Regions from separate parts of the Paenibacillus larvae subsp. larvae genome, predicted to be linked through region 2. Evidence: riboswitches for the same ligand, from Rfam matches in the RefSeq annotation. Region 2 holds a riboswitch; each other region holds the start of a gene.
The links. A riboswitch is a leader RNA that binds a small molecule or an ion and turns the genes downstream of it on or off. The one in region 2 is predicted to bind cyclic di-AMP.
Positions count from the first base shown of each region.

Region 1: it holds a riboswitch for cyclic di-AMP, as region 2 does, so the genes downstream of both, BXP28_RS15315 (stalk domain-containing protein) here and BXP28_RS13105 (C40 family peptidase) in region 2, are expected to answer to the same signal.
Region 3: it holds a riboswitch for cyclic di-AMP, as region 2 does, so the genes downstream of both, BXP28_RS17735 (resuscitation-promoting factor) here and BXP28_RS13105 (C40 family peptidase) in region 2, are expected to answer to the same signal.
Region 4: it holds a riboswitch for cyclic di-AMP, as region 2 does, so the genes downstream of both, BXP28_RS10845 (TrkH family potassium uptake protein) here and BXP28_RS13105 (C40 family peptidase) in region 2, are expected to answer to the same signal.

Region 1 is NZ_CP019687.1:2,952,175-2,960,162, forward strand. Features, by position in the region: gene cwlD (N-acetylmuramoyl-L-alanine amidase CwlD) at 1-270, opposite strand, end outside; gene sat (sulfate adenylyltransferase) at 363-1,541, opposite strand; gene BXP28_RS15305 (phosphoadenylyl-sulfate reductase) at 1,560-2,261, opposite strand; gene BXP28_RS15310 (C40 family peptidase) at 2,981-3,277, opposite strand; gene BXP28_RS15315 (stalk domain-containing protein) at 3,235-4,149, opposite strand; cyclic di-AMP (ydaO/yuaA leader) riboswitch at 4,153-4,298, opposite strand; gene rpsI (30S ribosomal protein S9) at 4,794-5,186, opposite strand; gene rplM (50S ribosomal protein L13) at 5,207-5,644, opposite strand; gene truA (tRNA pseudouridine(38-40) synthase TruA) at 5,807-6,565, opposite strand; gene rplQ (50S ribosomal protein L17) at 6,681-7,046, opposite strand; gene BXP28_RS15345 (DNA-directed RNA polymerase subunit alpha) at 7,075-7,988, opposite strand, start outside.
Region 2 is NZ_CP019687.1:2,512,286-2,520,273, forward strand. Features, by position in the region: gene BXP28_RS13085 (DNA polymerase III subunit alpha) at 1-1,254, opposite strand, end outside; partial or broken gene BXP28_RS25605 (transposase) at 1,519-2,074, opposite strand; gene BXP28_RS13095 (YtrH family sporulation protein) at 2,331-2,663, shown strand; gene BXP28_RS13100 (sporulation membrane protein YtrI) at 2,660-3,238, shown strand; gene BXP28_RS13105 (C40 family peptidase) at 3,687-4,733, opposite strand; cyclic di-AMP (ydaO/yuaA leader) riboswitch at 4,737-4,878, opposite strand; gene BXP28_RS25160 (hypothetical protein) at 5,633-5,776, shown strand; gene BXP28_RS13110 (hypothetical protein) at 6,199-6,546, opposite strand; gene BXP28_RS13115 (hypothetical protein) at 6,900-7,442, shown strand; gene BXP28_RS13125 (polyprenyl synthetase family protein) at 7,757-7,988, opposite strand, start outside.
Region 3 is NZ_CP019687.1:3,420,683-3,428,670, forward strand. Features, by position in the region: gene rsmI (16S rRNA (cytidine(1402)-2'-O)-methyltransferase) at 1-67, shown strand, start outside; gene BXP28_RS17710 (AbrB/MazE/SpoVT family DNA-binding domain-containing protein) at 192-446, opposite strand; gene BXP28_RS17715 (HD domain-containing protein) at 793-2,058, shown strand; gene BXP28_RS17720 (TatD family hydrolase) at 2,096-2,863, shown strand; gene BXP28_RS17725 (ABC transporter permease) at 2,856-4,070, opposite strand; gene BXP28_RS17730 (ABC transporter ATP-binding protein) at 4,070-4,813, opposite strand; cyclic di-AMP (ydaO/yuaA leader) riboswitch at 5,070-5,290, shown strand; gene BXP28_RS17735 (resuscitation-promoting factor) at 5,566-6,717, shown strand; gene rnmV (ribonuclease M5) at 6,835-7,389, shown strand; gene rsmA (16S rRNA (adenine(1518)-N(6)/adenine(1519)-N(6))-dimethyltransferase RsmA) at 7,386-7,988, shown strand, end outside.
Region 4 is NZ_CP019687.1:2,077,706-2,085,693, forward strand. Features, by position in the region: gene BXP28_RS10840 (potassium channel family protein) at 56-721, opposite strand; partial or broken gene BXP28_RS10845 (TrkH family potassium uptake protein) at 737-2,118, opposite strand; cyclic di-AMP (ydaO/yuaA leader) riboswitch at 2,143-2,316, opposite strand; gene BXP28_RS10850 (CPBP family intramembrane glutamic endopeptidase) at 2,488-4,092, shown strand; gene uvrC (excinuclease ABC subunit UvrC) at 4,176-6,155, opposite strand; gene trxA (thioredoxin) at 6,287-6,598, opposite strand; gene BXP28_RS10865 (YqzM family protein) at 6,889-7,038, shown strand; partial or broken gene BXP28_RS25570 (protoglobin domain-containing protein) at 7,068-7,550, shown strand; partial or broken gene BXP28_RS25575 (methyl-accepting chemotaxis protein) at 7,836-7,988, shown strand, end outside.

The sequences.
Region 1 (7,988 bases), 440 kb from region 2:
ATCTCTCACATATAGTGAGATAATCAAGTTAATATCTTTTTCAATGACTCCACTCTTGCTGGAGGCTCCCCCGTCCGGCCCTCCGTGCCCCGCGTCCAAAGCAATGGTTTTTCCCGCTAACGGCTGCGTCCATTCCGTCCATGTCTCGGTTGCCGGCAATTTATAGGCATAGATCATAACCAAGAGGGCGACAAGTATAGCCGAGAAAACAATTTTCAATCCACTTTGGAAGGTGAGCCAGACAACCAGCCGTTTTCTTTTTTTAGGCACAAAAAACCACCTCTGTTCCCATAAACTTCTGTTCTCATCTATATTGGACAGGGTGGACAAATATACCTCAGAGTTGAGTTAAGTCAGTATCCTTACGAATTTATGGGCGAGACTTGTTCCTTCATTCCCCCGATTAGAACCTTGGCCACCTCCGGTCTTGTGAACTGCGGGGGCGGACATTGGCCTTTCCTTAGAAGGGCTCTCACTTTAGTGCCGGAAAGATGCAAATGCTTGGAAGAATCATGCGGGCATGTTTTGCTGGAGGCCATATTACCACAAGCGGTACAGTAAAAACTGTGTTCGAAAAACAGCGGAATGATTCCAATCTCCTCTGAAGTAAAACGGCGGAAAATATCTTGCGCTTCATAAGTACTATAATAATCACCTACACCGGCATGGTCTCTCCCCACTATAAAATGTGTACAGCCGTAATTTTTACGCACTAAGGCGTGAAAAATAGCTTCTCTCGGGCCTGCATACCGCATGGCGGCAGGAAATACCCCCAAGAAAACACGGTCTTCCGGATAGTAATGTACAAGGAGGGTGTGATAGCTCTTCATTCTTACTTCAGCAGATATGTCGTCAGACTTGGTTTGCCCAACCAAAGGATTGAGAAATAAGCCATCTACTATCTCCATGGCAGACTTTTGAATATATTCATGTGCCCGATGAACCGGATTCCGGGTCTGAAAGCCTACAACAGTCTTCCAACCTCTTTGGCGGAACTGTTCTCTGGTTTCAGCGGGATCAAAGTAATAATCGGCGAACTGTTCAGGTTGTGTCCTTCGTAAAAGCTGAATCGTACCTCCCGCATAAGTATAAGATTTAGCCATAAGCCGGGCTACACCAGGATGGGCCTCATCTCTGGTCTTAAATACTTGTATAGCTTCAAAAACCGGGTCTATATCATATAGGCTATCAACTTGAATAATTCCATATATGTGCTTATCTTCCCCAATAAGTGCAGCTTCCGTCCCCACTCGAATACAAGCTTGTTCCTTTGCCGATAAAGGAAGGGTAATAGGCAGACTCCATACTGTTCCATCTTCCAGTCTCATGGAATTTAGTACGGATAGATAGTCCCGCTCATTCATAAATCCCTGCAATGGGGAGAAAGCTCCTATTCCTATTAATTCCAGATCGGACAGCGACCATGCGTTTAATTGGATTTGGGGAAGAGACTCAGCATGCTTCAGGAGTCTGTCACGATCCCGTTTGTCCGGGAATCTGTTGACAAGCCTTCCGCCGTGCGGGGCAATGGATTCAGTCATTTTTTCAACCTCCATGAGTTAAGTTTGGGGCTGATGCAGGCCGCATTCCGTTTTCCCAAAACCGGACCATCGTCCCGCTCTCAGATCTTCTCCCGGTAGAACCTGCCGTGTGCAGTACTCGCAACCGATGCTCGGGTAATTTTGATCATGCAGAGGATTATAAATAAGCTCATATTCGCGGATATAGTCCCAAACATCATCTGATGTCCAGTTTGCTAAAGGATTGAATTTAGCGAGATCAAATTTTGTATCATAGGCAGCTTTCGGTGCATTGGCTCTCGTGGGGGCCTGATCACGTCTTATACCAGTAATCCAGGCATCATATTCGCTTAAGATCCGTGACAAAGGTTCTACCTTCCTGATATTGCAGCAGCTGTTAGGATCAGATTTCCAAAGTTCTTCACCAAACCGATCGGCCTGTTCCGCCAGGGAAATCTTAGGCTCGACCTGTATAAACTCAATATTATACTTCTCCTGCAACCGGTCTTTGGTCAAATACGTTTCTTTAAAATGAACATGAGTATCCAAGTAAAAGATATCAATGGATGGCGCTACTTTTTGCATGATATCCACGAGCACTACGTCTTCAGCACCAAAACTGCAGGCAAAAGTAATGTGAGGAAACGTTTCAACAGCTTTTACTACAAGCTCCTCCGCGGACTTTTGTTCATACTCTTGGCTGATCTGAGACAATAAAACTTCTTTTTCGGGCAAATTCATAGTCTCCCACCTTATTTCCGATTATTCTTATATGATTAATAAATTACTAGAAATTTAGCATGACCTGCCGGGTGTGTCAACCATAATTTCACAGGCCTACTCACTTTTGTATTGTATTGGGCGGGAATGAATTTGGTGAAAAAATAAAAAATCTTTTTCTTTATATACCGTAAAAAAGGGATTTGAGTGCTATCTATCCTCAAATAATGTTTGGGGAATTGTGATGCGGGAGCGAACAGTTTTAGGACCGCATTTTTTACGTTCTTAAAACTTGCTTCAGATTACTTGGACCAGCCATGTAATCAAGAAGTTCTCCTTTTCCATCACTAAATGTAGTCAAATTTATTTATTTAACCTGACTCTCCTTTTTAGGAGGAACCTCCATGTTTCTTGTTAACAGGTTGTAATCAATTACAGGGCAGCTTATTTTATATTGGAATCAACAGCAGGTTTCGTAAACATCAGAAATGACTTAGTCAATTATCTGGACCTCAAGATAATATTTTAATACATTATGTGAAATCCATTTTATAATACAACTGGTGAGTAATTAATGGGGAAGATATAGATACATATGGTTCAGAGAGATTTATCTATATCTTGTACCCATTCGGATGGAAATCTAAGTTATGAAATGGATTTTATCTATATAAAAAGTCACTTTTCGGACAAAATCCGAAAAGTGACTTGGTCTTAACTGTTCCAATACGAATATAATCTTATATCACTTTTTTAGCGCCTATATAAAATTTGTTCCAATAACGATTTCCTAAACTATCAATTTTAACTCCATCGTCGGTTGCAGAAATAAACTGGTTGCCACCAACATAAATGCCTACATGAAACACTTTACCGCCATCAGCGAAAAATACAAGATCCCCTTGTTCGGGATTGGATACCGATGTTCCCACACCATACATGCCTGAGGAAGTCCTAGGAAGATTAATACCTTGTTGCTTAAAGATATAAGTTACTAAACCCGAGCAATCAAACCCATTTGGGGAAGTTCCCCCCATAAGTATGGTACCCCAATCTGCCTTGTTGCCTTAGATACGATGGATTTCTTATCAGTTGAGGTTACATCTTTGCTTGTAGCTGGTTCTACCTGTTTATGAGCAGGTTTCTCGGTGTGCTGCTTTCCTGCAGATTCGTTTGACTTCTTAACAGATGAGGTTACATCTTTGCTTGTAGCCGATTTTACTTGTTTATCAGCAGGTTTCTCGGTATGCTGCTTTCCTGCAGATTTGTTTGACTTCTTAGCAGACAAGGTTACATCTTTGCTTGTAGCCGATTTTACTTGTTTATCAGCAGGTTTCTCGGTATGCTGCTTTCCTGCAGATTTGTTTGACTTCTTAGCAGACAAGGTTACATCTTTGCTTGGTGTAGTTCGTTTTGCAGGCTTATACCACGCAGGAGCATGGTATTTTCCATCTGCACCCAGAATGCCGATATTATTGTTCATATCCCATTGGACAATATGTCCAAAATGCTCTCCAATTGAACGGATATGTACATAGACACGGTCATTTTTAATAACAGGTGCTTCATCTAGGGTCACACTTCTGTTATCTACTTTTGCCTTCTGCTTACCGGACTCAAACTCAAATACATGACCATCTCCTATGAGTTTGACTCTGACTTGAGTACCATTTTGAACCATTTCAAACTCCAATTTGTAGCCTAAATTCTCAGCTACCGCGCGCATTGGGACCATTAACGATCCTTGGTTCAAATAAGGCATAGCATCCGAAAAATTAACTAAGTGGTTATTGATCTGAACTTTGACACCGTCTGGAACAGCTGCGTGTGCAGTAGTATTTGATGCTATTAACCCTACCGTTACTAAAGCTCCTGAAAGAACCAAACTTTTCAACCATTTTGTAGCCATAAATTACCTCCTGTACGTAGCCTCCGGGGTTAGTTGACGGGTTCGGGAAGAGGAATTCCCTAATGCACAAATGTCGCAAATTCACCCCAAGTATATCGTCCCCGTACCTGTTTCCGATGTAGAAAAGCAGGATTCGGCTATTATTAAAATACAAAAAAGTTCCCTTGTCTTTGAGAAGATTAGCATAATTAGTTGGGGTCTTGCAACTTTTCAGCCATTTAAAATTTTTTTCAGTCATCAAAAATCCATCATATTCCTCAATTTTTAAAAAAATTTTAAATATTTATATTGAGTAAATCATAAAACAGATACTATCTCGTTATCTATCTTCTGAGTTTATCGTAAGACTAGTCCATCAAATTGATATTCCTTTGAGATATACCATTTCTTTATTCAATGAAGAAAAGCAGATTGGTACATAAAGACTTAACAGTACTGCCTGGTGAAGATTGGAAATTTATGGTGTAAAATTTTCTTTGCCTTGATCAGGATATTATACCTAAAACAAACCTCATCTCAATTAAAGAAATTCCTTCAACTGAGAAAATAGGGTAAAAATATGGTCACGGATAATCCTCTGCAGAAAAAATAAAACCCTTGGCCAAAGTAGACCAAGGGCAATAATTGTTGATACAGGAATGATCTTAACGCTTAGAGAATTGTGGTGCGCGACGAGCAGCTTTAAGACCGTATTTTTTACGTTCTTTCATACGAGGGTCACGAGTCAGGAAGCCTGCACGCTTCAGAGAACCGCGGCTTTCCGGATCTGCCTTCAAAAGTGCACGGGAAATCCCATGACGGATGGCTCCCGCTTGTCCGCTCATACCGCCGCCATGGGCCAGTACGATAACGTCATATTTATTCAATGTTTCAGTCAAAGCCAGAGGCTGTTTTACAATCAGCTTCAGCGTTTCATGGCCGAAGTAATCGTTAAGATCACGTTTATTGATAATGATACGTCCTTCACCCGGTACAAGGCGTACACGCGCTACCGAATGTTTACGACGACCGGTTCCATAGTATTGAACTTGTGCCACGAGTCAGTCCTCCCTTTCTATTAACCGCGAAGTTCCCAAACTTCTGGTTTTTGTGCTTGATGCGGATGCTCCGAACCTGCGTAAACTTTCAGCTTGGTTTTCATTGAGTTACCAAGACGGTTCTTTGGCAACATACCGTGGATAGCCAGTTCCAACATGCGCTCAGGTTTATTTTTCAGCATTTCTTGGGCTGTAGTTACTTTCAAACCACCTGGATGCATGGAATGGCGGTAATATTTTTTATCTGTCAGTTTTTTACCTGTCAGATGAATTTTTTCGGCATTAATGATGATTACGAAATCTCCAGTATCCACATGTGGTGTGAATTGAGTCTTGTGTTTACCGCGGATAATGCTAGCCGCTTCACTTGCCAGACGTCCCAGAGTTTTATTAGTAGCATCAATAATGTACCATTTGCGCTCAACTTCATTCGGTTTAGCCATATATGTGGTACGCATGCTTTATCCTCCTAAACAAATATATCTCATATTCAATCATATTCATGTTCAAAATCATGTATGTGGTTATTTGCATGATCCGGGGCTGTGGGATAGCCGACCATGAAATACCAAATAATATTCTACATGATTGAACTTAGAATAGCAAGCCTATTTTTGGCTTCATTCATACTCAACTTTCCAAAGAGTTAACCCTTTGGCCATTGCTGTCGGCCCTGCTTTTCTCCGGTCCTTGGCAGCCAGAATCACCGGTATTTCCGAGCTCTTCTCTTTCCCTTCTCCAACCTGCAAAATGGTGCCAACGATAATCCGAACCATGTTATACAGAAATCCGCTACCGGTCAGATAAATCTGGATAAGTCCCCGGGCGGGATCATCCTGATCCGGTAAATATTCTAACCTGGCTTCGTATATCGTTCTCACACGGTTTTCCATAGTCGTTCTGGTTGTGCAGAAAGATGTGAAATCATGAGTTCCTATAAAGCAAGACAGTGCTTCTTTCATGGCTTCAATATTTAGAGGAGTTGGATAATGCACTTCAAAGGCCCGGTGAAATACATCCGGGAACCGAGAGGTACGGATTTCATAACAATAGGTTTTCCGTTTAGCGGATTTTCTCGAGTGGAAAGTAAGCGACACTTCCTCAGCTTCATACACAACGATATCCCGGGGCAGCCTGGAATTAAGAGCAAGACACCATCTGTCTACAGGGATTCTGGAGGAAGTCAAAAAGTTTACAACTTGCCCCCGTGCATGGACACCTGCATCCGTCCGCCCGGAAGAAGTTATTTTGACTTTTTCTCCAGTTAACATGTGTATGGCTTCCTCCAACTGATCTTGGACCGTATTGCCGTCAGGCTGTGTTTGGAATCCCGAATAGGACGTTCCGTCATAACTGAGGGTAAAACGCAGGTTTCTCAAATCTTACGCCTCCGTAGAGATGCTCTTCACGCTCACAATAGGTTTCGGATACCAGAGTGCAAAAAAAGGGCTTCAGCAGAATCCTAGGATTCTGTCCACCCTTTCCCATCCGTTATTATGCCCGATCTACAAGTTCCAGGTATACCATAGGAGCTGCATCACCGCGACGAGGACCCAGTTTCAGGATACGGGTGTACCCGCCTGGACGCTCGGAATAACGAAATGCAATCTCAGCAAACAGCTTTTGAATTGCATCTTGTTCTCCGTTAGCATCTTCGCGGCGAACGAAAGCGGCCACTTGGCGGCGTGCATGAAGATCATTACGCTTAGCCAGAGTAATCAGCTTTTCTGCGATAGAACGAACTTCTTTCGCTTTCGCTTCAGTCGTTTGAATGCGCTCATGAATAAACAGGTCCGTTACCAGGTCACGAAAAAGTGCTTTACGAGCGCTGGAATCACGGCCTAGCTTTTGATATGCCATGTTCTGTAACCTCCTTCTCTAGGTCGTATTATTCCTCAGTACGAAGGCCAAGCCCAAGCTCTTCGAGCTTTTCTTGTACTTCTTCAAGAGATTTGCGTCCTAGATTGCGTACTTTCATCATATCTTCTTCGGTCTTCGTAATCAGCTCTTGCACGGTATTAATACCAGCGCGCTTGAGACAGTTATACGAACGAACAGAAAGATCCAATTCCTCGATAGTCATCTCCAGAACTTTTTCTTTCTTGTCTTCTTCTTTTTCTACCATAATCTCAGCGTCTTTAGCCTCATCAGTAAGGCCTACAAACAGCATGAGATGCTCCGTCAAAATCTTTGCGCCAAGGCTCACAGCCTCTTCAGGGCGAATGCTGCCATCTGTCCATACTTCAAGCGTTAGCTTGTCATAGTTGGTCACTTGGCCGACACGAGTGTTTTCCACGCTGTAGTTGACACGGGTGATAGGAGTGTAGATGGAATCAACCGGAATAACACCGATCGGTTGATCTTCCGATTTGTTTTTATCAGCTTGGACATAACCGCGCCCTCTTCCTGCATGAATGCGCATATGCAAACGTGCGTCAGAAGATAACGTAGCAATATGAAGATCCGGGTTTAGGATTTCCACGTCGCTATCCGCGCGAATATCTCCGGCTACGACTCTACCTTCTCCTTCAACATCAATTTCCAGTATCTTTTCCTCGTCGGAATGAATCTTCAGGGATAATCCTTTCAGGTTCAGGATAATCTCCGTCACGTCTTCGATAACCCCAGGGATGGTCGAAAACTCATGAAGAACCCCGTCAATTTGTACAGAAGTTACTGCTGCACCCGGCAGTGACGAAAGTAAGATACGACGTAGTGAGTTGCCTAAAGTTGTCCCATATCCACGCTCAAGAGGTTCGACTACAAATTTGCCGTACGAACCATCCTCATTGACAGATACGG
Region 2 (7,988 bases):
GTCCCGCCTTTCATCATTAAAATCTATATCAATATCAGGCATGGTGATCCGTTCGGGATTAAGGAACCGCTCGAACAGCAGGTTATACTCAATGGGATCTACATCGGTAATATTCAATGCATAGGCGACAAGGCTCCCTGCAGAGGATCCCCTGCCCGGGCCGGTCATGATTCCCTGTTCATGGGCATACCGGATAAAGTCCCATACTATGAGGAAGTAATCCGAGAATCCCATGCTTTCAATAACATCCAATTCATAATAAAGCTTTTGTTCCACTTGCTTGCGGAAATCCGAAGACGGGTCATTCCACTCTTGACGGGTTCCATAGCGCCCTGAAATTCCTTCCAGGCAAAGCTGTTTCAGATATTCCGCCGCTGTAAGAGATTCCGGAATAGGTTCAAAACTTGGCAGGATAGAATGTCCTAATTCAATTTCCACCTGGCATTGGGCTGCCACTTTTTCCGTATTTAAGACAGCCTCGGGCACATGGGCGAATAAAGCGGCCATTGCTTCCCGGGTTTTCAGATAGAGCTGACTTGTCCCCATCTTCAATCTGTCCTCGTCCTCTACTGTTTTGCCTGTACCGATACAAATCAGAACATCCTGCACTTCATGATCAGGTTCCCGCACGTAATGGACGTCATTGGTTGCAATAAGCGGTATGCCGGTTTCACGGCTCAATTCAATCATACTGTGCATGACTTTCTTCTGCTCCATCATGCCGTGATCCTGAATCTCCAGATAAAAATCCTCACCAAATATAGAACGGTAACGTTCGGCGGCCTTCCTTGCGTCTTCTTTGCGGTCGTGGAGCAAATGCTGGGATACTTCACTGCCAAGGCAGGCACTCAGACAGATCAGCCCTTCCGAATGGGCTGCCAGATGCTCGGCGTCAATCCGCGGTTTATAATGGAATCCTTCCAAATGTCCAATGGAGCACAGCTTCATTAAATTACGGTAACCCGTATTATTCTTGGCAAGGAGGATCAGATGATAGATAGGCTGCTCCTGCCGATTGCCCTTCTGCCTGATAGAGCCCGTGGTGAAATAAACCTCACACCCTATGATCGGCTTGATCCCACGCTGTTTGCAGGCTTTATAAAAAGCAATTGTGCCGTACATAACCCCGTGATCGGTCAGGGCAAGAGCGGACATGCCCAGTTCCGCCGCCCGCTCCGTAAGATCATGGATACGCGCGGCGCCGTCGAGCAGGCTGTATTCACTGTGCACATGCAAATGTACAAACGAACTCACTACGTTCCATCCTCTCTGGATCCAGTTCTTAACATATTAAAAGTTTCTCGGTTTAAATCAATTTCATAACTTAGATTTCCATCCGAAGAAGTTTTATGAAATTGATTCGGTTTTTCTTTCAATTTTATCATACATCGAACACAAATTCGCCCTTTTGCTAAAGTCCGGATATTCTTCTTGAACCTCTCATGACTAAAATCACGAGGTTCTTGGGAAGAGAGCATACTTGTTAGCGTATTTCTTTACCAACAGAGGTTTCTCTTAAATACTTTTCGCTAGTTTATGATTATGCAACATACCTTTTGTGTTTAAGTCCTCAATACAGATCATATCGTGGTTTTTGATCATGTCTGTACTTAACTTATTCAGAAAGTCATTGCGTTGATTCATTACTTTTTCGTGCAAACGAGCGACTTTACGCTTTTGTTTTTGATAGTTTTTCGCTTCATATAGGTTGATACCGTTTTTCTTAGCAGCCAACGCACGTCTGGACAGCTTACGTTGTTCACGTTTCTGTGATGCCTAAGTCAATACCAATGGCAGAATCCGTTTTTGGAAGCACGTATATTTCTTCTTCACAAAGAATAGATACGAAGAATTTTCCACTGGCGTTCTTGCAAATTGTAGCATTAAGGATATTGGGCTCTTGACTTTTAGCAAACTTAACCGGTCCTAGTTTAGGAAGTTTGATATGTCCTTCTAATATAGCAATATTATTGTTTGTAAATTGGGTTGTATAGCTTTGTACAGGATTCTTTTTGCTTTTAAATTGAGGTTTATTGTTTTGCTTTTTGAAGAATCGAGAAAAAGAATCCGCCAAACATAGAAAAACACCTCTAAATAATTTTAACATATGTATCTGTTGAAATCCGATTATATAAGTGTTAGGCAGTTTATTTAGTTCAATATATCTCGGTCGATTGACATAGCTAAAGCCTATGCCTCAACCGAAGCTTGCTTACTCACGACTGAAGTCACGAGTTTGCGCAAGCTTTTTCATCAATTTCAGTCATAATGCGGACAGGTCCCCATACAATGTAGAGACAAGGGTTTTGCAAAAGGAAGGAGCACTCCGAATGAGCGACTTTATCACAGATATGATTTTGGATTTTTTTATTGCATTCGGTGTTGTGCTGGGTGCTTGTATGATGGGTGCAGTCGGATCCGTATTAAGCCTCCAGCCTCCTACGGAGAATATGCTGCTGCTTGCCGAACGGATAAAAATCTGGGCCATGGTAGCCGCCATAGGGGGAACTATTGATCCGATCAGGGTTATTGAAAGTCATGTGGCGGGAGGGGATTTATCGCCAGCCATTAAGCAGATTATGATCATCGTCAGTGCATTTATGGGAGCTCATATGGGAGCTACCGTGATCCACTGGATTGCCAAGGGTGGCGGTTCCGTTTGAAAATCCCCTCTTTTTACCGGGCCTCCCGGCTTTTACCCGGAATCGGTTTGTTTTTATCCGGAGTAATTATTGGCAGCAGCATTTTCATGGGGGTTTATCATCAAAACTTTAACTTCCTTGTTGTAGAACTCCGGAAACTGAAATCCGATAATGAACGGCTCTCTCTTGATCTGGAATCTTTAACGAAATTTAAGGACAAGCAGACTGTCATCCAGCGGGTCACCGTACATTTGAAAGATAGCCAGACACCTCCCCTGAACGAGGATATCCGCAAAGAACTTGAAAAGAAAGTCCAAAACGATATGAAGGTGGTTGTCGGGCAAAAGGTCAATAGTGTGAATGATTCTCTGGAGCTATATGAGAAACTCATTTCCGACCGGACTTATTACGGCGTCTTTGAAAAAGATTATGTCGTAAGGGTGAAGGCCATTATGCTTGTAAAAAATGAGCTTGTATTCTGGATCGCGGCCTTAGAGCGAAAACCCGGCGCTGCCGGAGCCCCTTCAGATACAGAGGAAAATAAAGGGAAAAGCCAATGGTTTTCTCCAAAAAAAGATGACCCTTTTACTATGTAAAGTCCCGTATATATAACAAAGAAGAGACCTCCAAAATCCTAACTGTAAGATAAATGAAGGTCTCTTCTCTTTTTTGGGCTGGCCCCTTTTGGGCAGCGGAAACACCCTTATCAATCCTCGCCAAATTTGTTCTCTACAAGCTTTGCAAGCGCCTCGATAGCTTTCCTGTTCCCCTTCCCCCTTTGCTTCAAGGCGTAATACTCGTCCCTTTTTGTATTATGTGAAGAATTTCCATGTTTCTTGTTAACAGGTTGTAATCAATTGCAGGGCAACTTATTTTATATTGGAATCAACAGTAGGTAGAGAAGATACAAATACGGTTCAGATTTATCTATATCTTGTACCTGTTCGGATGGAAAATCTAAGTTATGAAATTATATAAAAAGTCACTTTTCGGACAAAATCCGAAAAGTGACTTGGTCTTAACTGTTCCAATACGAATATAATCTTACATCACTTTTTTAGCGCCTATATAATATTTGTTCCAATAAGAATTTCCTAAACTATCAATTTTAACTCCATCGTCGGTTGCAGAAATAAACCGATTGCCACCAACATAAACGCCTACATGAAACACTTTACCGCCATTAGCGAAAAATACAAGATCCCCTTGTTCGGGATTCGATACCGATGTTCCCACACCATACATGCCTGAAGAAGTCCTCGGAAGATTTATACCTTGTTGCTTAAAGATATAAGTTACTAAACCCGAGCAATCAAACCCACTTGGGGAACTTCCCCCCCATAAGTATGGTACCCCAACCTGCCCTGTTGCCTTAGATACGATGGATTTTTTATCAGTTGAGGCTATTTCTTTGCTTGTAGCTGGTTCTACCTTTTTATCAGCAGATTTCTCGGTATGCTGTTTTCCCGCAGATTCGTTTGCTTTCTTAGCAGATGAGACTTGTTTATCAGCAGGTTTCCCGGTATGCTGTTTTCCTGCAGATTCGTTTGACTTCTTAGCAGACAAGGTTACATCTTTGCTTGGTGTAGTTCGTTTTGCAGGCTTATACCACGCAGGAGCATGGTATTTTCCATCTGCACCCAGAATGCCGATATTATTGTTCATATCCCATTGGACAATATGTCCAAAATGCTCTCCAATTGAACGGATATGTACATAGACACGGTCATTTTTAATAACAGGTGCTTCATCTAGGGTTATACTTCTGTTATCTACTTTTGCCTCCTGCTTACCGGACTCAAACTCAAATACATGACCATCTCCTATGAGTTTGACTCTGACTTGAGTACCATTTTGAATCATTTCAAACTCCAATTTGTAGCCTAAATTCTCAGCTACCGCTCGCAGCGGGACCATTATCGATCCTTGGTTCAAATAAGGCATAGCATCCGAAAAATTAACTAAGTGGTTATTGATCTGAACTTTAACACCGTCCGGAATAGCTGCGTGTGCAGTAGTATTTGATGCTATTAACCCTACCGTTACTAAAGTCCCTGAAAGAACCAAACTTTTCAACCATTTTGTAGCCATAAATTCCCTCCTGTACGTAGCCTCCGAGGTTAGTGGTTCGGGAAGAGGTATTCCCTAATGCACAATATTGCAAATTCACCCCACAGCATATCGTCCCCCGTACCTGTTCCTCATGTAGAAGAGCAAGATTCGGCTTTTATTAAAACAAAACAAGCTTCCTCGTCTTTGGCAAGGTTAGCATAATTAATTGGAGTCTTGCAACTTTCGTGGCCATTTAAAAAATTTTTTCCATCATAAAAAATTAATATAGCTTGTTGGCAAATTTATCCTGAGCTAATACCCTCTATCCACATTTGAGAGCGTTCATCTGGAAATCCTTTCAGATCAAAACCGGAAACCCGGTCCCGGTCCATCCAGCCTCCCCTTTCATCACTCCCTTCCCAAAAGTGTCCTTGTACTATTGACCATTCGTAAAGCTGTTTTTATAATAGTAAATATTACGATTAAAAACAAGACCTTTTTACAAAGCCAAAAGGGGATTGGAGACATCTTATGTTCAGGAACATGGCTTCACGTCCAAAATAATTGGTTTCATCAGCAGGGCGGAGACATATGGGAGGAGGCTTCACCCGGATTTCCCCGTTCCACTTTTGCCTTTGTACAGGCTGATTTAAGGGGACAATCTATACAATTCTGACTTCGGTAGTGACGGAAAAAAAGAGGGAGGGGGAAAACGTGAACATTAAACCGTTTTCTCCATGCTTTTTTTCGTCCTGCTATTCATCGCCGCTGGTTGCGGAAACGAAGTAAATCAAGAGCCAAAGGCAGAAACTGCCGGTATCTTGATAAAAAGATAGTAGCGGTCACAGACGACGGAGATAAAACATCCCGCAGCTTTCCGATAAATCGGTGAGTACGTTTCTCTCGGCTCAAGGCGCACGCCAAATCTGGAGAAATTGATGGAAGCAGCACCAGATCTCATTATCGCAGACCCAGCTCGACACAAAGATATCCAAGCAAAGCTCAACGATATTGCACCGACCATTTATATAAAAAGCTCGTCTTCTAACTATCTAGAAATATTAGATGTCTATGTATGCTAGGGGCAGCGCTTCAACAAAAAGAGACTACCGAAAAAATGTACAGGCTCATCTGGAACAAATCAAGACATTGGCAAAAAAAGCGCCTGCTAATAAAACCTCAATTGTTTCTGAGCAAACACCACATTCTGTTGGGATGTTCTAGTAGGAATTAGCGAATCGTTCCAAAATGTGGTCTATATTTAATATCCGTATGTATTCGCTACCTCTAAAATAACTAAAAGTGCTCCTGAAGTATGTTGGGGATAATCTGTGAGGAAATTCAAGAACTTATCAAGTACATCAGTATTCCCTAATAGCAATTCTACGCTATACCTATTTGCTTTTGCAATTGGCTATATTTTTTGACTTCCATCTTTCCTAAATCATCCAAATGTTTAAACCAGCTGGGGTCTTGATATCCTTCAATACATGCTTTGGTTTCCTCAACGACCTTGTTTAAATAAGGCCGCGCCTTTTATTAAATATGATTTACCGTAATAAACAACAAGATGTCGTTCGGTTTCTACTGGTGGTTCCGATCTATTGTTATTAAGTTTTCTTAACTCCTCTAGATATACAATATTCGATAGTATCCGCAGTTCTTCAGTAAACTCCTCAACCATAGACCAAAATTCTAGAGTATATGTGATAGGCCGGAGCGATTTGCCGCGAAGGCAGGCACTAAGATTTCCAATTTGGGTACCGCCCTTTTCTTCCAGTTGGGATAGTGTACATCCGGTTTCATCTATGGCTTTTTCAAGTTCGCCACGCAACGTAATTCTATTGTCCATTTTTTTCTTCCTTCTCTCTTTGCCCAGAGTACCATATAATTCCATAATACTACATTTGAATTTTTCTGCAATTTTGTACATCAATCATGACTGATGTTAAATATCGTCCCGACGATCAGACGGCATGATTTCCTTTTATTATGACCTTTAAAAAGACCTAGTAGGCATGTCTGGAGATAGGAGGACCGGTTTAAAATTATGTGAATTTATGGAGGCCTAAGAGCATATACAGAAAGAGAAATGTTTTATTATGGTAAATATGTATTTAGATGGATGATGTTTTACTTCCTTTGTAGAAAATGTAATCTGATTCCTATATAAGGGGTCAAAAATATACCAAGGAGGTAATTAAAATGAAGTTGAGCAAGATCAAGTATTTTTTGGTGTTCGCGAGTTTAGTTATGTTTTTTTCTTCAGTGGGTGCCCCTATAGCTGGAGCAACAAACATGGATTATGACCAACGACTAAAAGAAACAGAAGAAATACTAGAATTTATTGGTGAACACGCAGTGTTAACAGATGAATATGATAACATAATTGGTCTGGATTTTGATAAAATCAGAGAAAGGTATGGTCAAGATAAAGGACTAGATTTATTAGAAAAAGAAGTGAAGGAAAAAACCGAAAATAATCGTAGCGCTTGGCTAGATTGTATGAAATCTGCTTTATTGGATTATTTTGGAGTAAATATATTTGAATCTTTGATTGGTGGAGGTGTATTGACTTATATTAAAGCAAAGGCATGGAAAGAAGCAGCAAAACTTATAATAAGATATGTCCCTGGAGTAAGTGTAATAAGCTTAGTGGCAACTTTGGTATACTATAGCGGTAAGTGCGCAATATGGGGAATGAAGGAGGAAAATGGAATTGAAGGAAAACAACACGTCTATACCTAACTGGTTACTTTATATTATCCTTTCATTGGTGTTCGCATTGGTTTTCGTCTTATACCATCTTATTTTTAACAAACAAACCAATTGGATTGAAGTCCTTGTAATTACGGCTATTTTTTATGTTTGTTCACTCATTTATTTCTCTATATTTAAATTTGATAAAAAGAGTAAATAAGTGGATAAAAGAACATCAACTTAAGCTTCAGCATTGCACAAAAAAAAGACATTGGAAATAAATACATCCAATGTCTTTTTTCATCATCATTATTGATTTACCAACTCCACATTACCTAATCCGGCACCACTTTTTTCACCTATTATCCCTCTTTTATCTCAGCCTCTTCCATGACCTCATTGTTATAGGCACCAAGCAAAACATCCCGAAGCCGTTCCTTCCATTCATTCCGGACACGGATTTCATCCAGCAGTTGGTTCGCATGTGTGGCATACAAATGCCGAATGGCAGAGACATATTCCACGCATCCGCACTCGTTTATGTATTCAAGGCATTCCAGCTTATAAGTAAGGAATTCCTCCCAGGTTATCTCC
Region 3 (7,988 bases), 910 kb from region 2:
CAAACAAACGGCTGCCGACCGGAAATTGCCCAAACGGGAAGTATATAATCATTTGCTGGATTCTTAATCCCAGAAAAAAAGATCTCTAGTTCACAGTGAAAATATCACCGGAACTAGAGATATCAAGGAGATATGAAAAAGGTTAGAATTACCAATAGAAAAATTGCTCTTTCTATTATAACCTATATTCTTTATTTTGTCACAGGGATTGGCATTTCAGACAAACAATTTTGGCAAACGATTTTGCCTTTGAAGTAAGTTACGTTTTCAGCGTTGCCGCAGAAAATACAAGCAGGCTCGTATTTTTTCAACATAATGCGCTCGCCGTCTACGTAAATTTCCAGAGCGTCTTTTTCACCAATGCCTAAAGTACGGCGAAGTTCGATTGGGATGACTACCCGTCCTAATTCGTCAACTTTTCTTACAATACCAGTAGATTTCATCATCTATGATTCTCCTTCCAATTGCTGAATCGTCAATATTCGACATTCTTTTTCTTTATTAACTATACCAACCATTCCCAGTTTAGTCAACCAGTACATTGGATCTTTAGCTGACTTTAGCTGACATAACATTAAAAATTCACAAATTCGCTATGGGTCGAAACCAATTTAAGCCTTGATATATAAGGGACTTTAGAATAAACTATTATCCAATAACAGGCAATGACAAATTTCACAAGCTTCTTAGACGGGACGGGGAATTGGAAATGTCTCTATTTATGTTTTTCGACAATAATCTACATAACTATCGATTCTATAGATCAGATTCGACAAAGGTGGTGTTAAGACAGTGAGGGAAGAAAAAGTATTCAAGGACCCTGTTCATCATTATGTATATGTCAAGGATCGCCTGATTTGGGACCTTATCAATACAAAAGAATTTCAGAGATTGAGGCGTATTCGCCAACTGGGTACTTCTTTCTACACTTTTCATGGTGCGGAACATAGCCGTTTTTCACATTCGTTGGGTGTATATGAGATTACCCGAAAAATTATATCCCAGTTTGAAAGAAACGATTATGAGGATTGGCCTAAGGAGGAGCGTCTTCTTTGCCTGTGCGCTTCCTTGCTCCATGATTTGGGACACGGACCATTCTCTCATTCCATTGAAAAAGTGTTCGGTACGAATCACGAAGAATGGTCCTGCCGCATGGTACTGGAAGATACAGAAGTAAACCGGGTACTGAAGCAGGTTTCTCCGGATTTTCCCCAGAAAGTAGCGGACGTTATAAAGAAAACTTATCAGAAGGAGATTGTCGTCAGTCTGGTATCAAGTCAGCTGGATGCGGACCGGATGGATTATTTGCTCCGCGATGCTTATTTCACAGGTGTAAACTATGGCAAGTTTGACTTAGAGCGCATTCTCCGGGTAATCCGTCCTTACAAGGAACATATTGTAGTAAAAGAAAGCGGCATGCACGCTGTGGAAGACTACCTAATGTCCCGGTACCAAATGTATTGGCAAATTTATTTTCACCCCGTAACCCGGAGTGCTGAAATCTTGTTGCACAAAATATTTATGCGCGCCAAGCATTTATATGAGGGGGGCTATACATTCCATTTTATGCTGGAACCGGTCCGTAGTCTCCTGAGTGGGCATATAACTATAGACTCTTATTTTATGTTGGATGAATCTCTTGTTCAAACTAATCTGATCTATTGGATTAACGAAAAGGATAAGATTCTGTCTGACTTGTGTCACCGTTTCATTAATAGACGTTTGTTTAAATACATAACAGTAGACGGTCCTCACCCCGATTTGTTGGGAGAGATTCAGGAGGCTTTGGAAGACCTCGGCAAGGATCCGAATTATTATAGTGAAGTGGATTTCCCCTCCGATCTTTCTTATGATGTTTATAAGCCCGGTGAAAAAGACGAAAAACTTCCTATCCTGCTCCTGAACCGGAAAGAAGAGCTCACCGAAATCTCCAAAAAATCGGAAATTGTCCGTTCGATCAGTGGACTTCAGGCAGGAAAACGCCATATTTATTACCCGGAGGAATTGCTTTTAAATATCCGGACCTCTAATTTGAAACAGTGGTTAAACAAGGGTTAGCAAACCTACATTTTTTTGAAAAGGGGAGACAGCAAGAATGTTGACGGATACTCATACCCATTTGAACGCCGAGCAATTTAATGAAGACCGGGAATTGGTTATTCAGCGTGCTCTTGAACAAGGGGTAACCCGCATAGTGAATGTGGGATTTAATCGTGAAACGATTCCAAGCTCCATTGAACTTGCGGAGCGTTATGATTTCATTTATTCCACGGTTGGATGGCATCCTCAGGATGCTAAGGATATGACAGAGGAAGATTTGGTTTGGATCGAGGAATTATGCAGCCATGAGAAAGTGGTAGCCATTGGAGAGATCGGACTGGATTACTACTGGGACACATCCCCGAAAGATGTTCAGCAGGAAGTCTTCCGAAAACAAATCCGGCTGGCGCATAAGCTGAAGATGCCGATTGTCATCCATAACCGGGATGCTCATGCAGATGTTATACGCATTTTGCAGGAAGAAAATGCCGCCGAAGTCGGCGGCATCATGCATTGTTATTCGGGAAGCTGGGAAACAGCCAAACAATGTCTGGATATGAACTTCTATATTTCCTTCGGAGGTCCGGTTACCTTCAAAAATGCCAAGCAGCCGAAGGAGGTTTTGGCCCGGGTTCCTCTTGACCGGCTGCTTGTGGAAACGGATGCCCCTTATCTTACTCCACATCCTTTCCGCGGCAAACGTAATGAAACCGGTTATGTCAGACTAGTGGCGGAAGCAGCTGCGGAAATCAGGGGAATGCCTCTTGAAGAGCTTGCAGAGATCACTACCCGGAATGCTATCCGCCTGTTGGGTCTTAAGTAGTCCAGATTTCCTTAAACTTGCGTTTCAACCGAATCCGGCCGGCCCATAGGGCACATGCAAGTCCCAAAATAATCCAAGCCGCCCCTGCCAGGAGTTCCAGGCGGATAAAGAAGGGCACACTTAACAGCACGACCACTGCTGTTAGCGTTACTTCAGTTATCCGCACGAGAGCTCCTTTTTGCTGACCTTCTTTAAGGGGATACATATGTATCCAAAACGTATACGTATGCATATGTTCTATAGAAGAAACTTGTACCGTTATGATAAGAAAAGCGACGATTGCTACCAGACCCCGCATGATTTCTGCCGAACTGACACACATGATCATGAAAGCCAGACCCAGAGTGCGGAGCGTCATGCTGAACAATTCAGAGCGGATGAAGCTCTTGGCATATAAATAATGGAAAGTATGGGCAGAATCAAAAGGGATTCGTTTAAAAATACCGTTCATCCATCTTCTCCGCATCACACGTGTTCCCAATTCCGGTACTTCCATAAACCAGCTGAAAAATAAATTCAACCTGTACTTATGCTGCTTTTCCCGGTCTATCAGATATTCCCAGCCTATGATATAACGCCGAGTTGATCGAAAAACTGCCAACCAGATTAGGATGGCTAAAATAGTACAGATAGCGGCGTACAAAACTCCCCATTGGAAAAGAATCAGGAGGATAAGCGTCGCTGTTAGCCACCGGTATGCGACAGAAACTGACCGGATTACCGGATGAATCCACTTTGTCTCCTGCCAATAAGCCATTAAATGGGTAGCCTTCATTATAAGGAGAAAAGCAAGAATCGACAAAAAGGGCCGGGCTTCATTACCCGTACAATGCCGGTACAAAGGCCATAACAGGATCAGGGCCGCAAATATACGAAAAGCCTGGATGCCGAAACTGTACCGGAACGCTTTTTGAAAGTATAGGCTCAGCTCTGTTTCGACAGGAAGGAGGTAGATTCGATCAGGCTCCCGAATTAAAGTACGAATGTTGCCCGGGCAGATCATCAGCGACAAAAAGGGAATTGCGATCCATAAGTAAGGGAAAGAGGCGGGAAGCGTCTGCAATGTTTTTCCATAATAATAAGAGAAAACAATAATGAATAAAACCAGAAACCCTCCGAAGTTGCTTCTTCCTACAACTCTCCAATATCCCATAACAGATTGGATATAATGATCGAATCTTTTTTTCCATAACGTTTGAGGATGCATTAACGTACTCCGCCTTTAACCATATAATAGAAGAGTTCATCCAAAGAGGCAGCGGGCATTCCCGTTTTCCCGCGTAAGTCCTCCAATGTTCCTTGAGCCACAATTTCGCCTTGGTCCAGTACAATGAACCGGTCGCAATATTTTTCAATTGTTGATAAAATATGCGAACTGAGCAGGAAGCTTGCCCCGTTTTCCTTATATTTCGACATTAAATCCAAGAGAGAGCGCATGGCTAAGGGATCAAGACCCAGAAAGGGTTCATCGATCACATAGAGAGAAGGTCTGACGAGAAAGGCGTTCATAATCATAACCTTCTGCTTCATTCCTTTGGAGAGCTGTGTGGAGAAACTGCCGGTTTTTTCTTTCATGTGGAATTCATTCAGCAGAATCTCAGCTCTTTCTTCCAGCTCTTTTCGATTCAGCCCATAGGCCATGGCAGTCAATTCAAGATGCTCTTGGATAGTCAGCTCTTCATAAAGTTCAGGGCTTTCCGGTACATAAGCGTAAGAGCTGCGGTAGGAAGTTCTGTTTTCTTTCAGGGTATTTCCGTGGATGCGTATGGATCCCTGTTGGGGTTCCAGTAGCCCCAGGATGTGCTTTATCGTGGTACTTTTGCCGGCTCCGTTTAATCCGATGAGGCCTACCATTTCTCCTTTTTTAACGGAGAACGTGATATTTTTTAAAACGGGTTTTCCTGGCAAATAGCCCCCATAAAGTTCTTCAACGGTAAGGACATCTGTCATCATGATCACCTGCTTTTATTGCTAAATGCTGTAAAACTATTATAATCAAAACTGAGTCAAAAGCATAATTGGAATACATTTCCTTAGAAATTCTCATAAAAATTTAGTTTTAATGAGGAAAAGGCAGAAAAGATGGGGGTTATCTTCATATAATGGACTAATAAAGCCAAATTTTAATGAAAATAAGGGTGGCTTCCTCTTTACAGAATATGCTGGAACAGCGTAATATACTTTCATGATAACTTAATAAGCTATCTCAATGTGATCGCTGAATTTCCTGGTAACAGGAAAACGGGGGGAACCGCTGTGAATACCGATAGGTGGGAAAAGTCGAACCTAATCGGAGGGTAACAGACCATTATGGGGTGAATCCTTACAGGTCCGGGCTGGTGAAGAATACCGGCAAGGGTGGGTAAGGTAGGGCTACTCTCAGTCCGAATCCGTCAGCTAACCTCGTAAGCACATGAGAGAGGGTACATTGTAGTGTCGTCTTTAAAAATTAAGACAGATTTTCTCAGGCCACGGGAAGATTCCTCTTTCCCTGGCTTTTTTTGCTTTCGTTAGGACGAGGATCCGTCAGGGATCCACTAAAGACTAAAGAAGGAGGTGGATTGAACCCGCTGGTGCCACTACCTTGTCATCGGATACGGGGGAGGCCTAACAAGGCACGGCATTCATTATATTTTACTTGAGTCACGTCATTTTAATCATGCATAAACTCGACGGCGGGACTTTGAAGGAGGACCGAAGAAGTGGGCAATATATCGAACCCTGAGACCCATGAAAAACGATCATCCAGCATGTCCTTCGCATTGCGATGGAAGCATGAAAACTTGCGTATGATTTCTATTGTGGCCATTATTTCATTCGCTTTGACTTTCATGTTGTTGGTGTTGTTGTACGGTACGGCTACCAAGAGCGTATCCCTAGTTGTGAATGGACAAGAGAAAAACGTCGAAACCAGACAATGGGTCCTGCAGCGGCTACTGGATGACGAAGCTATTACAATCGGAGAACACGATTATGTGTCTGTAGCGCTGGACAGCAAAATTCAAGACGGTCAGAAGATTGTGATTGACCACGCTATACCGGTTGAACTGAAAGCTGATGGACAGACCAAAACTGTTTACACAACTGCAAGAACGGTAGAAAGTGCATTGAAGGATTTTAATATAACTTTGGCAGATTTGGATAAAGTAAAACCTTCCATGGACTCAGCTCTAACTCCGAATATGGGCATTCAGGTTATCAGGGTAACAAAGGAGTATGAGGACATTACCGAACCAATTGCCTTTGACGTTGTGAAGAAAAATGAGGAACAGCTGTTAAAAGGCAAGGAACAAATTGTGCAGGAAGGCAAGGAAGGCATCCTGTCCAAGAAAAAAGAAAAGATTTTTGAAGATGGCGTACTGGTTGCTGAAGCCATTGTGAATCAGGAAGTACAGTCCGAGAGCGTAAACAAAGTCATTGCTGTCGGTACAAAAGAACCTGTGACGATTGCCTCGGTTCCCGAACCGAAACAAATACCCGCCATGGTTAATAAATCTACGGTGAAACAACCTGAAACGAATTCAGGCGGGCCCCTGGCTAACAGTAAAAAAATCTTGAAAAATGTTACGTTGACGGCCTACTCCGCTCAAGAGCCAGGCTTAAGTATGGCTACGGCTTCCGGTGCAAAAGCTGCAGAAGGAAGAACCATTGCGGTTGACCCAAGTGTTATCCCTCTTGGATGGTGGGTATACATTGAAGGTATCGGCTATCGTCGTGCGGAAGATACAGGCGGAGCGATCAAAGGCAACAAAATCGACGTTTATTTCGATACATTAGACCATGTGAACCGTTTTGGGGTAAAACGCGGCCTGACGGTTCACGTTATTGGACCAAACAAACCATCCGAAGACTAATCCCTGCATAAACAGGGTATACTGCTTCCCATACAAGATGGCGAAAAAGAAGAGGAGGTTCCTCTTCTTTTTTCTGCGTTCTGTGAAGTTTGAAGGAAGAGAAGAAGGGGAAACTAAATGATTAAAGAGATCATTGTCGTTGAAGGCAAGGATGATACAACAGCCATTAAACGGGCCGTAGAGGCGGAAACGATTGAAACAGGAGGTTCTGCAATTAATCCGGCTACTATAAAACGTATAGCTCTGGCCCAGCAGCGCAGGGGTGTCATTATTTTTACAGATCCGGATCACGCGGGGGAAAGAATCCGCAAAATAATTTCAGCCAAAGTCCAGGGATGCAAGCACGCGTTTATAACCAAAGAGGATGCAGAAAATAAAGGGGATATCGGGGTGGAGAATGCTACTCCGGAAGTTATCCGCAAAGCTCTGCAAAACGTTCGTACGGAGTATGAAGGGGCAGTCTCCCAGCTTACTATGGAGGACTTGATCCGTGCCGGCCTGATCAATCATCCGGAAGCAGCCTCACGCCGTCTGGAAGTAGCCAAGCGGCTTGGAATCGGTTATTGTAATGGTAAGCAATTTTATAAACGCTGTTCTATTTTTCAAATCTCCAAGGAGGAATTTGAAGCGGCGGTAGAACAATTACAGGATAAAGAAGAGGAGACTTTATGAATTCACACTCCCATTCCTCCCGGGATGTAGCTACTCCAAGAAAAACAAAAGAAATCATTCAAAAACACGGATTTTCATTTAAAAAGAGTCTGGGGCAAAACTTTTTGATGGATTTGAATATCCTGCGCCAGATCGTATCAGCGGCTGAACTGACTTCGCAAAAGGGTGCTCTGGAAATTGGACCTGGCATCGGAGCATTGACCCAGCAACTTGCCAAACAGGCGGGTAAAGTAGTAGCTGTTGAGATTGACCAAAGGCTATTGCCGATTTTGTCGGAAACCCTGGAAGGGTACCCGGCCGAAGTGATTCACGGGGATGTGCTCAAAATGGATTTAAAAGAGCTTCTCCGGGATAAATTTCAACAAGTTTCTGCGGTTACTGTAGTAGCAAACTTGCCCTACTATGTAACGACCCCCATTATTATGAAACTTCTTGAGAATAAGCTTCCTTTAGAAAATATTGTGGTCATGATTCAAAAGGAAGTAGCTGAGCGGATGGCGGCAGTCCCCGGGTCAAAGGATTACGGCAGCTTAAGTATTGCTGTCCAGTATTACTGTGAAGCGAGAGTTATTTCAATAGTTCCACGTACCGTTTTCGTC
Region 4 (7,988 bases), 430 kb from region 2:
TTCTTCTTCTCCTTGGCTGCCCCCGCCGGTTTTATTTGAAACCTGCCCGGGCAGCTTATCTGATGACTTCGTCTTCAAAGCGGTCGATCTGTTCGTTTTTTCCGATAATAACCAATACGTCATTGGCTTGAATCGTATCTTCCGCTTTTGGTGCTATAATGATGCCGTCGTTCTGCTTATTGATCGCCACTACACTGCACCCAAATCTTGCCCTAGGGTCCAAATCTTTTAGCGTAAAACCCGACAAGCGTGAAGGGACAGACAATTCTGCGACAGTATATTCTGTTGATAATTCTATATAATCCAGTAAATTAGGCGACACTAACTGATGGGCCACCCGTATTCCCATATCCCTCTCCGGATAAATGATTCGGTCTACCCCAAGTTTTTGAAGCACTTTGCCGTGCAGTTCGGATAGTGCTTTAGCTACAACCATCCTAACACCCAAATCTTTCAGTAGAATGCAGGTTAAAATGCTCGCCTGAATATCATCCCCGATTGCTACAACTGCACAGTCAAAGTTCCGTATGCCTAGTGAACGCAAGACCGGCTCTTCCGTTGAATCCGCCGTAACCGTGTGAGTAAGCACATCGCTCATCTGCTCTACTTTTTCTTCGTCTTTGTCAATCCCCAGCACTTCGTTACCCAGTTTGCTAAGCTCTTTGGAAAGACTGCTTCCAAAACGGCCTAATCCGATAACAGCATATTGACTAACAGCCATGGTTCTATGTTCCCCTTATCCTATCGTAATTTTCCCTTCCGGGTAGCGGTACAGTTCTTTATCCGGTTTTGGCCCCAACGCATAAGCCAGGGTTAAAGGTCCAAGCCGTCCGGCAAACATGGTCAGACTGATCATGATTTTTCCAAATATAGTGAGGTACGGCGTTATTCCCATAGTTAGCCCTACTGTACCGAATGCAGATGTAACCTCAAATAGTATTTTCAGAAATTGCTGGCTTTCCGTAGTGGAAAGAACCATAGAAACAAATATAACCAGAAACAGACAAATCATAGAAAGCGTAATCGCTTTGAGAATACGGTCTTTTCCAAGCCGATAGCGAAAGAAAACTATATCCTCTTTTCCCCGGACCATAGCAATCATTGCCCCGATAATAGTCATGAATGTGGTTGTTTTAATGCCGCCCCCGTCGAACCCGGAGAGGCCCCGATAAACATCAGAATAATAATGAAAAACTGCGTAGCCTGCCTTAAGGAACTTATATCAAGCGTATTGGCGCCTGCTGTACGCGGAGTGACAGACTGGAAAAAAGCGGACAGTACCTTGCCAAAAAAACCTTGCTGTCCCATGGTTGCCTGATTCGTATACTCAAATATAAAGATGACCAGAGCACCAAATACTATCAGAAAAGCCGTTGCAGATAATACCACTTTGGTATGTAAGGATAATCGCCGTGTCTTCTTGTATTCCATAATGTCTGACATAACGATAAATCCTATACCTCCAATTACAATCAGTGCCATTGACGTAAAATTAATGATAAAGTCATTTTTGTAACTCGTTAAGGAAGAAAACGGTCCTGAGATTGAACCGAACAAGTCAAATCCGGCATTGTTAAAAAACGAAATTCCATGAAAAATCCCAAACAGAAGGGCTTTCGGAAAACCGAGGTCGAAGGACCAGCGGATAGTAAAAAGGGCAGCCCCTATCCCTTCAATCGTTAAGGAATAGACGAGCACTTTCCGGAATAATCGTACAATCCCTTCCATTGAACTTTGATTAAGAGCCTCCTGAAGAACAAGCCTCTCCCTTAAGGAAATTCTCTTCTTCCGCAAAAAAGCGATTAAAGTTGCCATGCTCATAAAACCTAGACCGCCGACCTGAATCAATAAAATAATGACTACCTTGCCGAAGACGGTAAAATGTGTCTCTGTATCTACAACTACAAGTCCTGTTACACAAGTGGCGGAAGTTGCAGTAAACACGGCGTCAATGAATGGCATGGAATAGCCGTCTGCTGAAGATATCGGAAGCATCAGCAGAAGCGCACCGATCAGTATAATACTGGCAAATCCAAGAACTAAAATCTGCGGGGGCTTTAATCTGAATATTTTGCCCGGTATGTTCATCATTTCCTCCTGAAACACAAAAAAAGGCATTGGAAACCCACTGCCTCATCGGTATGGTTCCCCATGCAAAGCCTACGAGGTTAGCTGACGGATTCGGATGCATAGGTCACCCTATTCACCGGTCTATGCGCATTTCTGCACAATGTGTATACTTAGGTATACCCGGCGAAATTCACCCCAATTAAATGGTTCCCCCGTTTTACTATTGAAATTCAGCTTATATATTTGAATGATTGAATTATATATGTCTTTTCTACCGGACACAAAGTCATTATTGACCGAAATCCAGCGAAAATAGCCGTTAAATCACCTTGTTTGAAACGCTGAGGCATGCGCTGGCATCCTTACACATTCTATGATAACTTTAGGATGAAACTCTTCATTTTAAGGAGCTTTTCTATGAAAATCAAACCCGGCAACCGCTATCTTGTTTTTCTCGCTATTATAGGTATTATTCTCTACTTATCAGTGGCCTTTATACCCCCTGCGGACGAAATAGATGATGAAGCCTATATGTATGAAAACAGTCCGCTTCTTTCCAAGAAAGAAGCCGCGGATAAAGCCGTGATTTTCCTGAACGATAAACAAATGTTCCTGGAAAATCCCGTAACCTACACTGTGTATCAATCAGAGTCAAACCTCAGCGGGTATATCCAGAAGGAGAATCTTACTGGATCTTACGAGGATTTTAAAGAAAAGTTCCCTCTTGAATATTATTTGATTCAGGTCATTGACGGGGCGGATGGCAGACAATTTGAAGTAAAAGTGGATTTTCAGACAGGGGCCGTGGTGGGTTGGTATTCCAAACCTGATCAGTTAGATCCCCCTACGGAAGACCAAGCAGAAACCATAGGGCGCAAAGCCATTCAAGATATGGGCTGGCCGCAGGAGCAATTTAAACTCACCGGACTAAGCACGCCCGAAGCGGATCTGGTTTTCGAACAACAGCAGCCGTCGATTGGAGGGGCTCACCTGAGAATTCAGGTTCAGTTGGATCACAATATGATTGCAGGAGTTTCACCTGATTTCGCAATCCCGGATTCGTTTATAAAGTGGATGGACTCACAAACGGATACCGCGGGTACAATGACTTTAATCAGCATGCTGCTCAATATCGGAATGACTATTTCGGCTGTTATTTATGTCATTTTAAAGCGCCGGCAAATTGCATTTCATCGCGGGGTCCTTTTATGCACCGTCTATCTTGTTCTGTATTCTCTCAACAATGTCAATTTGTATCCGACCTACAAAGTATATAAAGGGCATTTTGCGGCAGGATGGGAAAGTATGTTTTCCGTTCTGCTAATGAACATGCTGATAATTGTGATAGCTGTTTTCCTGTATTTCCTTCTTCTTGCAGGTAATCAGATGTGGCAAGAACAAGGATGGAGACCAATACCAAGGTGGAAAGACAGAAACTTTGGTAATGAAGTTCTTAGCGGCATGGGAAGGGGATATTTACTCTGCTTGTTTTTGATGGGCCTACAGCAGCTCCTGTTTTTTATAGCCGATAAAAACTTCCACGTATGGTCTGTCAGCGACCCGGGCGATTCTCCTCTGAATATGTTGAATCCGTGCATCTATCCTTTAATGGCCTGGGTAGCCGCTATTTCAGAGGAGGCAACATTTCGGCTCTTCGGTATCATTTTGTTTAAAAAGCTGTTTAGAAACAACTTTATAGCTATACTGGTGCCCAGCATCATTTGGGCTGCCGGTCATACTCAGTACCCGGTATTTCCTGTTTACACCCGGTTGATCGAAGTCACCATTTTAGGCATCGTATTTGGTTATGCGTTTTTGAAATTCGGCTTTTTTACAGCCCTGTTTGCCCATGCGGCCATGGACAGTACACTTATGGGATTATATTTGATGACGGTGGGCAATGATGCATCCCTCTTCGGGGGAATCTTCTACATGATCCTCCCTGCTCTTGTGGCAGGAGTCCTTTGGCTTTTTCATAAATGGCTGTTGAAAGGAATCCGTTTTGCAGTCTTTAGACGGTAAGTCTTTGTATTCGTCTATTAACAACAAGCATCCTTCACCATCCTTCAATAGGAGGGAAGCTGCTCTTTCTCTTATCCATGCCCCTAATCCCCTGTTGGAGTATCCATATTTCCATTCAGGGATGTCAAAATCTGTGCCGCCAATTTGTCTCCGATCCCGATGGGGCGGAAGTCTTCGACTTTCGCCTCTTTGATTTTTTTGACGGAACCAAAATGTTTGAGCAGCAGCTTACGGCGTTTTTCCCCAATGCCTGGGATGGCATCTAATTGGGATTGGACCATCGATTTTGCCCTTCGTTCGCGGTGGAAAGTAATGGCAAAACGGTGCACTTCATCCTGAATGCGGTTCAGTAAATAAAATTCCTGGCTGTCCCTTGGAATTGGAACAACCTCGGCCGGATCTCCCATTAACAGCTGGGCTGTTTTATGTTTTATGTCTTTGGATAATCCGCAAACGGGAATGTAGAGGCCAAGTTCGTTCTCAAGAATATCTATGGCGGCGGAAATCTGCCCCTTGCCTCCGTCCACGATAATTAAATCCGGCATTTCGAGCCCATCCTTTAGGACACGCTCATAACGCCTGCGAATAACCTCCCGCATCGACGAATAATCATCCGGTCCCTGGACCGTCTTGATTTTGAACTTCCGGTATTCTTTTCGTTCCGGTTTCCCATCGATGAATACAACCATAGCCGCGACAGGGTCCGCCCCCTGGATGTTGGAATTATCAAAGGCTTCAATGCGTCGGACATATCCGGTTCCTATCCACTCTCCAAGGTTTTCAACCGCCTTGATTGTCCGTTTCTCATCCCGTTCAATCAGGCGGAATTTTTCCTCCAGTGCCACACGGGCATTGTTTGCAGCCATCTCAACCATCTGCTTCTTAAGGCCTCTCTGGGGAAAATGTACTCTAACACCCAGCCAGGATTCCAGCGCTTCCTTAACCATGCCTTCCTCTGCATCCGAAGGTAAAACGGGCCCCTCCTGTTCGCGGGGATGCTCTTTTTGAAATTCATCCTCTTTTTGCAAAGCCTCAATAAAAGAATCTTTCCCGGAAATCTCGTGCGATTCCCCCGCTTTCTGTTCCCCGGCCTTGTTTCGAAGAGGCAGAAAGATTTCTTTTGGCAATGCCGGATTATCACTATATGCCTGGGTCACATAGGTTATAAAGTCCTCATACTCATCCCCGTAAAAAGGAAACATCGAGACATGCCGTTCAATCAGCTTGCCTTGCCGCATATATAAGATCTGGACGCACATCCAACCCTTATCGGTAGAATAACCAAACACATCCCGGTCCACATGGTCAGCCATAGTAATCTTCTGCTTTTCCATAACAGCTTCAATATACGCAATTTGATCCCGTAATTCCTTTGCCCGCTCGAAGTTTAATTCTTCGGCAGCTGCGTGCATTTTGGCTGTCAGATCCCGCTTGATTTCCTCATGTCCGCCGTTCAAAAAGCGGGTAATCCCTTGAATCATCTCTTCGTTTTGCTCCTTTGTGACATCGTACACGCAAGGAGCCAGGCATTGTCCCATATGGTAATACAGGCATACCCGGTCCGGCATATGCTTGCATTTGCGCAGCGGATAAAGACGGTCCAGCAGCTTTTTGGTTTCCTGTGCAGCATATGCGTTGGGATAAGGACCGAAGTATTTGCCCCTATCTTTCACGATCTTTCGCGTTACCTCAAGCCTAGGATGTTCTTCATGGGTGATTTTAATATAAGGGAACGATTTATCATCTTTTAATAGAACATTATAACGGGGCCGGTGCTTTTTGATTAAGTTGCATTCCAGAATGAGGGCCTCAATATTGCTGGAGGTTACAATGTATTCAAAATCACGGATTTCAGAAACAAGCCGCTGCGTCTTCCCGTCATGACTGCCTGTAAAATAAGACCGGACCCGGTTCTTCAATACTTTTGCTTTTCCGACATAAATGATGACGCCATCTTTGTTTTTCATCAAATAACAACCGGGCTGATCCGGCAGCAGCGCCAGCTTGTTACGAATCAGTTCCGTACTTTTTCCGCGCTCCTTCGGATCTTCATGCTGGGTCATACCTTAGTCCCCCTTTCCTGGCTTCTCCTCTTTTTACATGGCGGTTTATCTATGTTCATTTCTCTTCTTATTTTTGCACAAAAAAGCTCCTTTTCCGGCACGGCAGAAAAAGAGCTCCTTTTGGCCTAACATTACTGATGGCGGGACAGCAGATTGATCAGTTGATCTTTGGACTGTACGCCCACTGCTTTATCTACCGGTTGACCCTCTTTAAAAACGATCAAGGTAGGGATGCTCATCACTCCAAAACGGGAAGCGGATTCCGGATTCTCATCCACATTTACTTTAGCAATCTTGGTATCCACTTCTTTATCCAATTCTTCAAGCACAGGTGCAATCATTTTACAAGGTCCGCACCATGGTGCCCAGAAATCAACTAATACAGTACCGGAACCCTCAACTTCGGCCTTGAAGGTTTGGTCGGTAACATTGACAATAGCCATGCAAGATCCTCCTTTAACTCGGTCAATAACGTAAGTATACCACAAAGACCCCTATTTTCAAACGAACTGGCTTGCAGCTTTCAAGTTCCATATGGGGATATCTGGATTTTTAATCTATTTGTCACCTTCTCCATCTTTACAAAAAACATCCCATATGATTTACTAAAATTATGCAGCTGAATCAATTTCATACTATGAATTGTTTCAGCTAAGACTTAATGTAAATGAAGTTGTTCCGGTAAAATAAGAGAAGTTACTATACTTGTAATGGAAGTAAGGAGGAGCAATCCATGAGTGAACAAGTGAACCGTGCTGAACTTCATGTGAATGAAGAGCCCCGCAATGATTTTATAGACACCGCTGTTGGTTTTGGCGTATTTTTTGGTGTTCTGATGCTTATTTTCATTGCTGCAGTAGTCATTAAACTGTTTGCAGGTTGATTCAACAATTCAAGAGAGACCTCCCTGTGATGAAATCCGGTAGGAGGTCTTTTCTGTTAGTGTACAAATTATCTATTTTAAAAAAGATTGGGGTCCAAACATTGATTCAATTAACGGAACAAAGACAGAAGCTCATCAATTTCATCGGTTTGACAGATGATGATTTGGCTTTGCTGAAGAAGCATGAACAAGCTTTTGGACAAATTGTCGACGGATTGGTCGATTTGCTGTATGAACGGCTTATTGAGGTGCCGGAATTAAAGGAGCTAATTTTTAAATACAGCACATTAGAAAGTCTGAAGCAAACCCAACGTTGGTACTTTTTATCCATGGCATCAGGAATCGTGGACCAAGCATACATAGACGGAAGGCTTAAAATCGGACATGTCCATTCCAGAATCGGATTGACTACCGATTGGTATTTAGGTACTTATCTGCTTTATTTGGATCTTTCCACCGCCTATTTTAAAGAAATCATTCCGGAAAATTGGCTGGAGGTCACCTATGCACTCACTAAAATGTTTAATCTGGACTCCCAGCTTGTGCTTGAAGCTTATGTTCACGATGAAAAAGCCAGGATTGAACGGCTCGTAGACGAACAGGAAGAGCTTATTACCGGAATTTCCAAAGCAGTTCAGGATCTTGCTGCCATGATGATAGAACTGAGCAGCAACAGTCAGATTGTTGCCGAAACAGCCGCACAAGCTGCCGCCTCTCAGGAAAAAAGCCACGGCATGATCCATAACCTGAGCCACGAAGTCGAGGATATTCAAGCGATGGGCACACTGATGAAGGAAATCTCTGAGCAAACCCATCTTCTTGGGCTTAATGCCGCTATTGAAGCTGCCAGAGCAGGTGAACAGGGCCGGGGCTTTGAAGTTGTGGCCAATGAGGTGCGCAAATTGGCATCCCGTTCGAAAGAAGCACTGGAAAGCATTCAGGACAAGCTG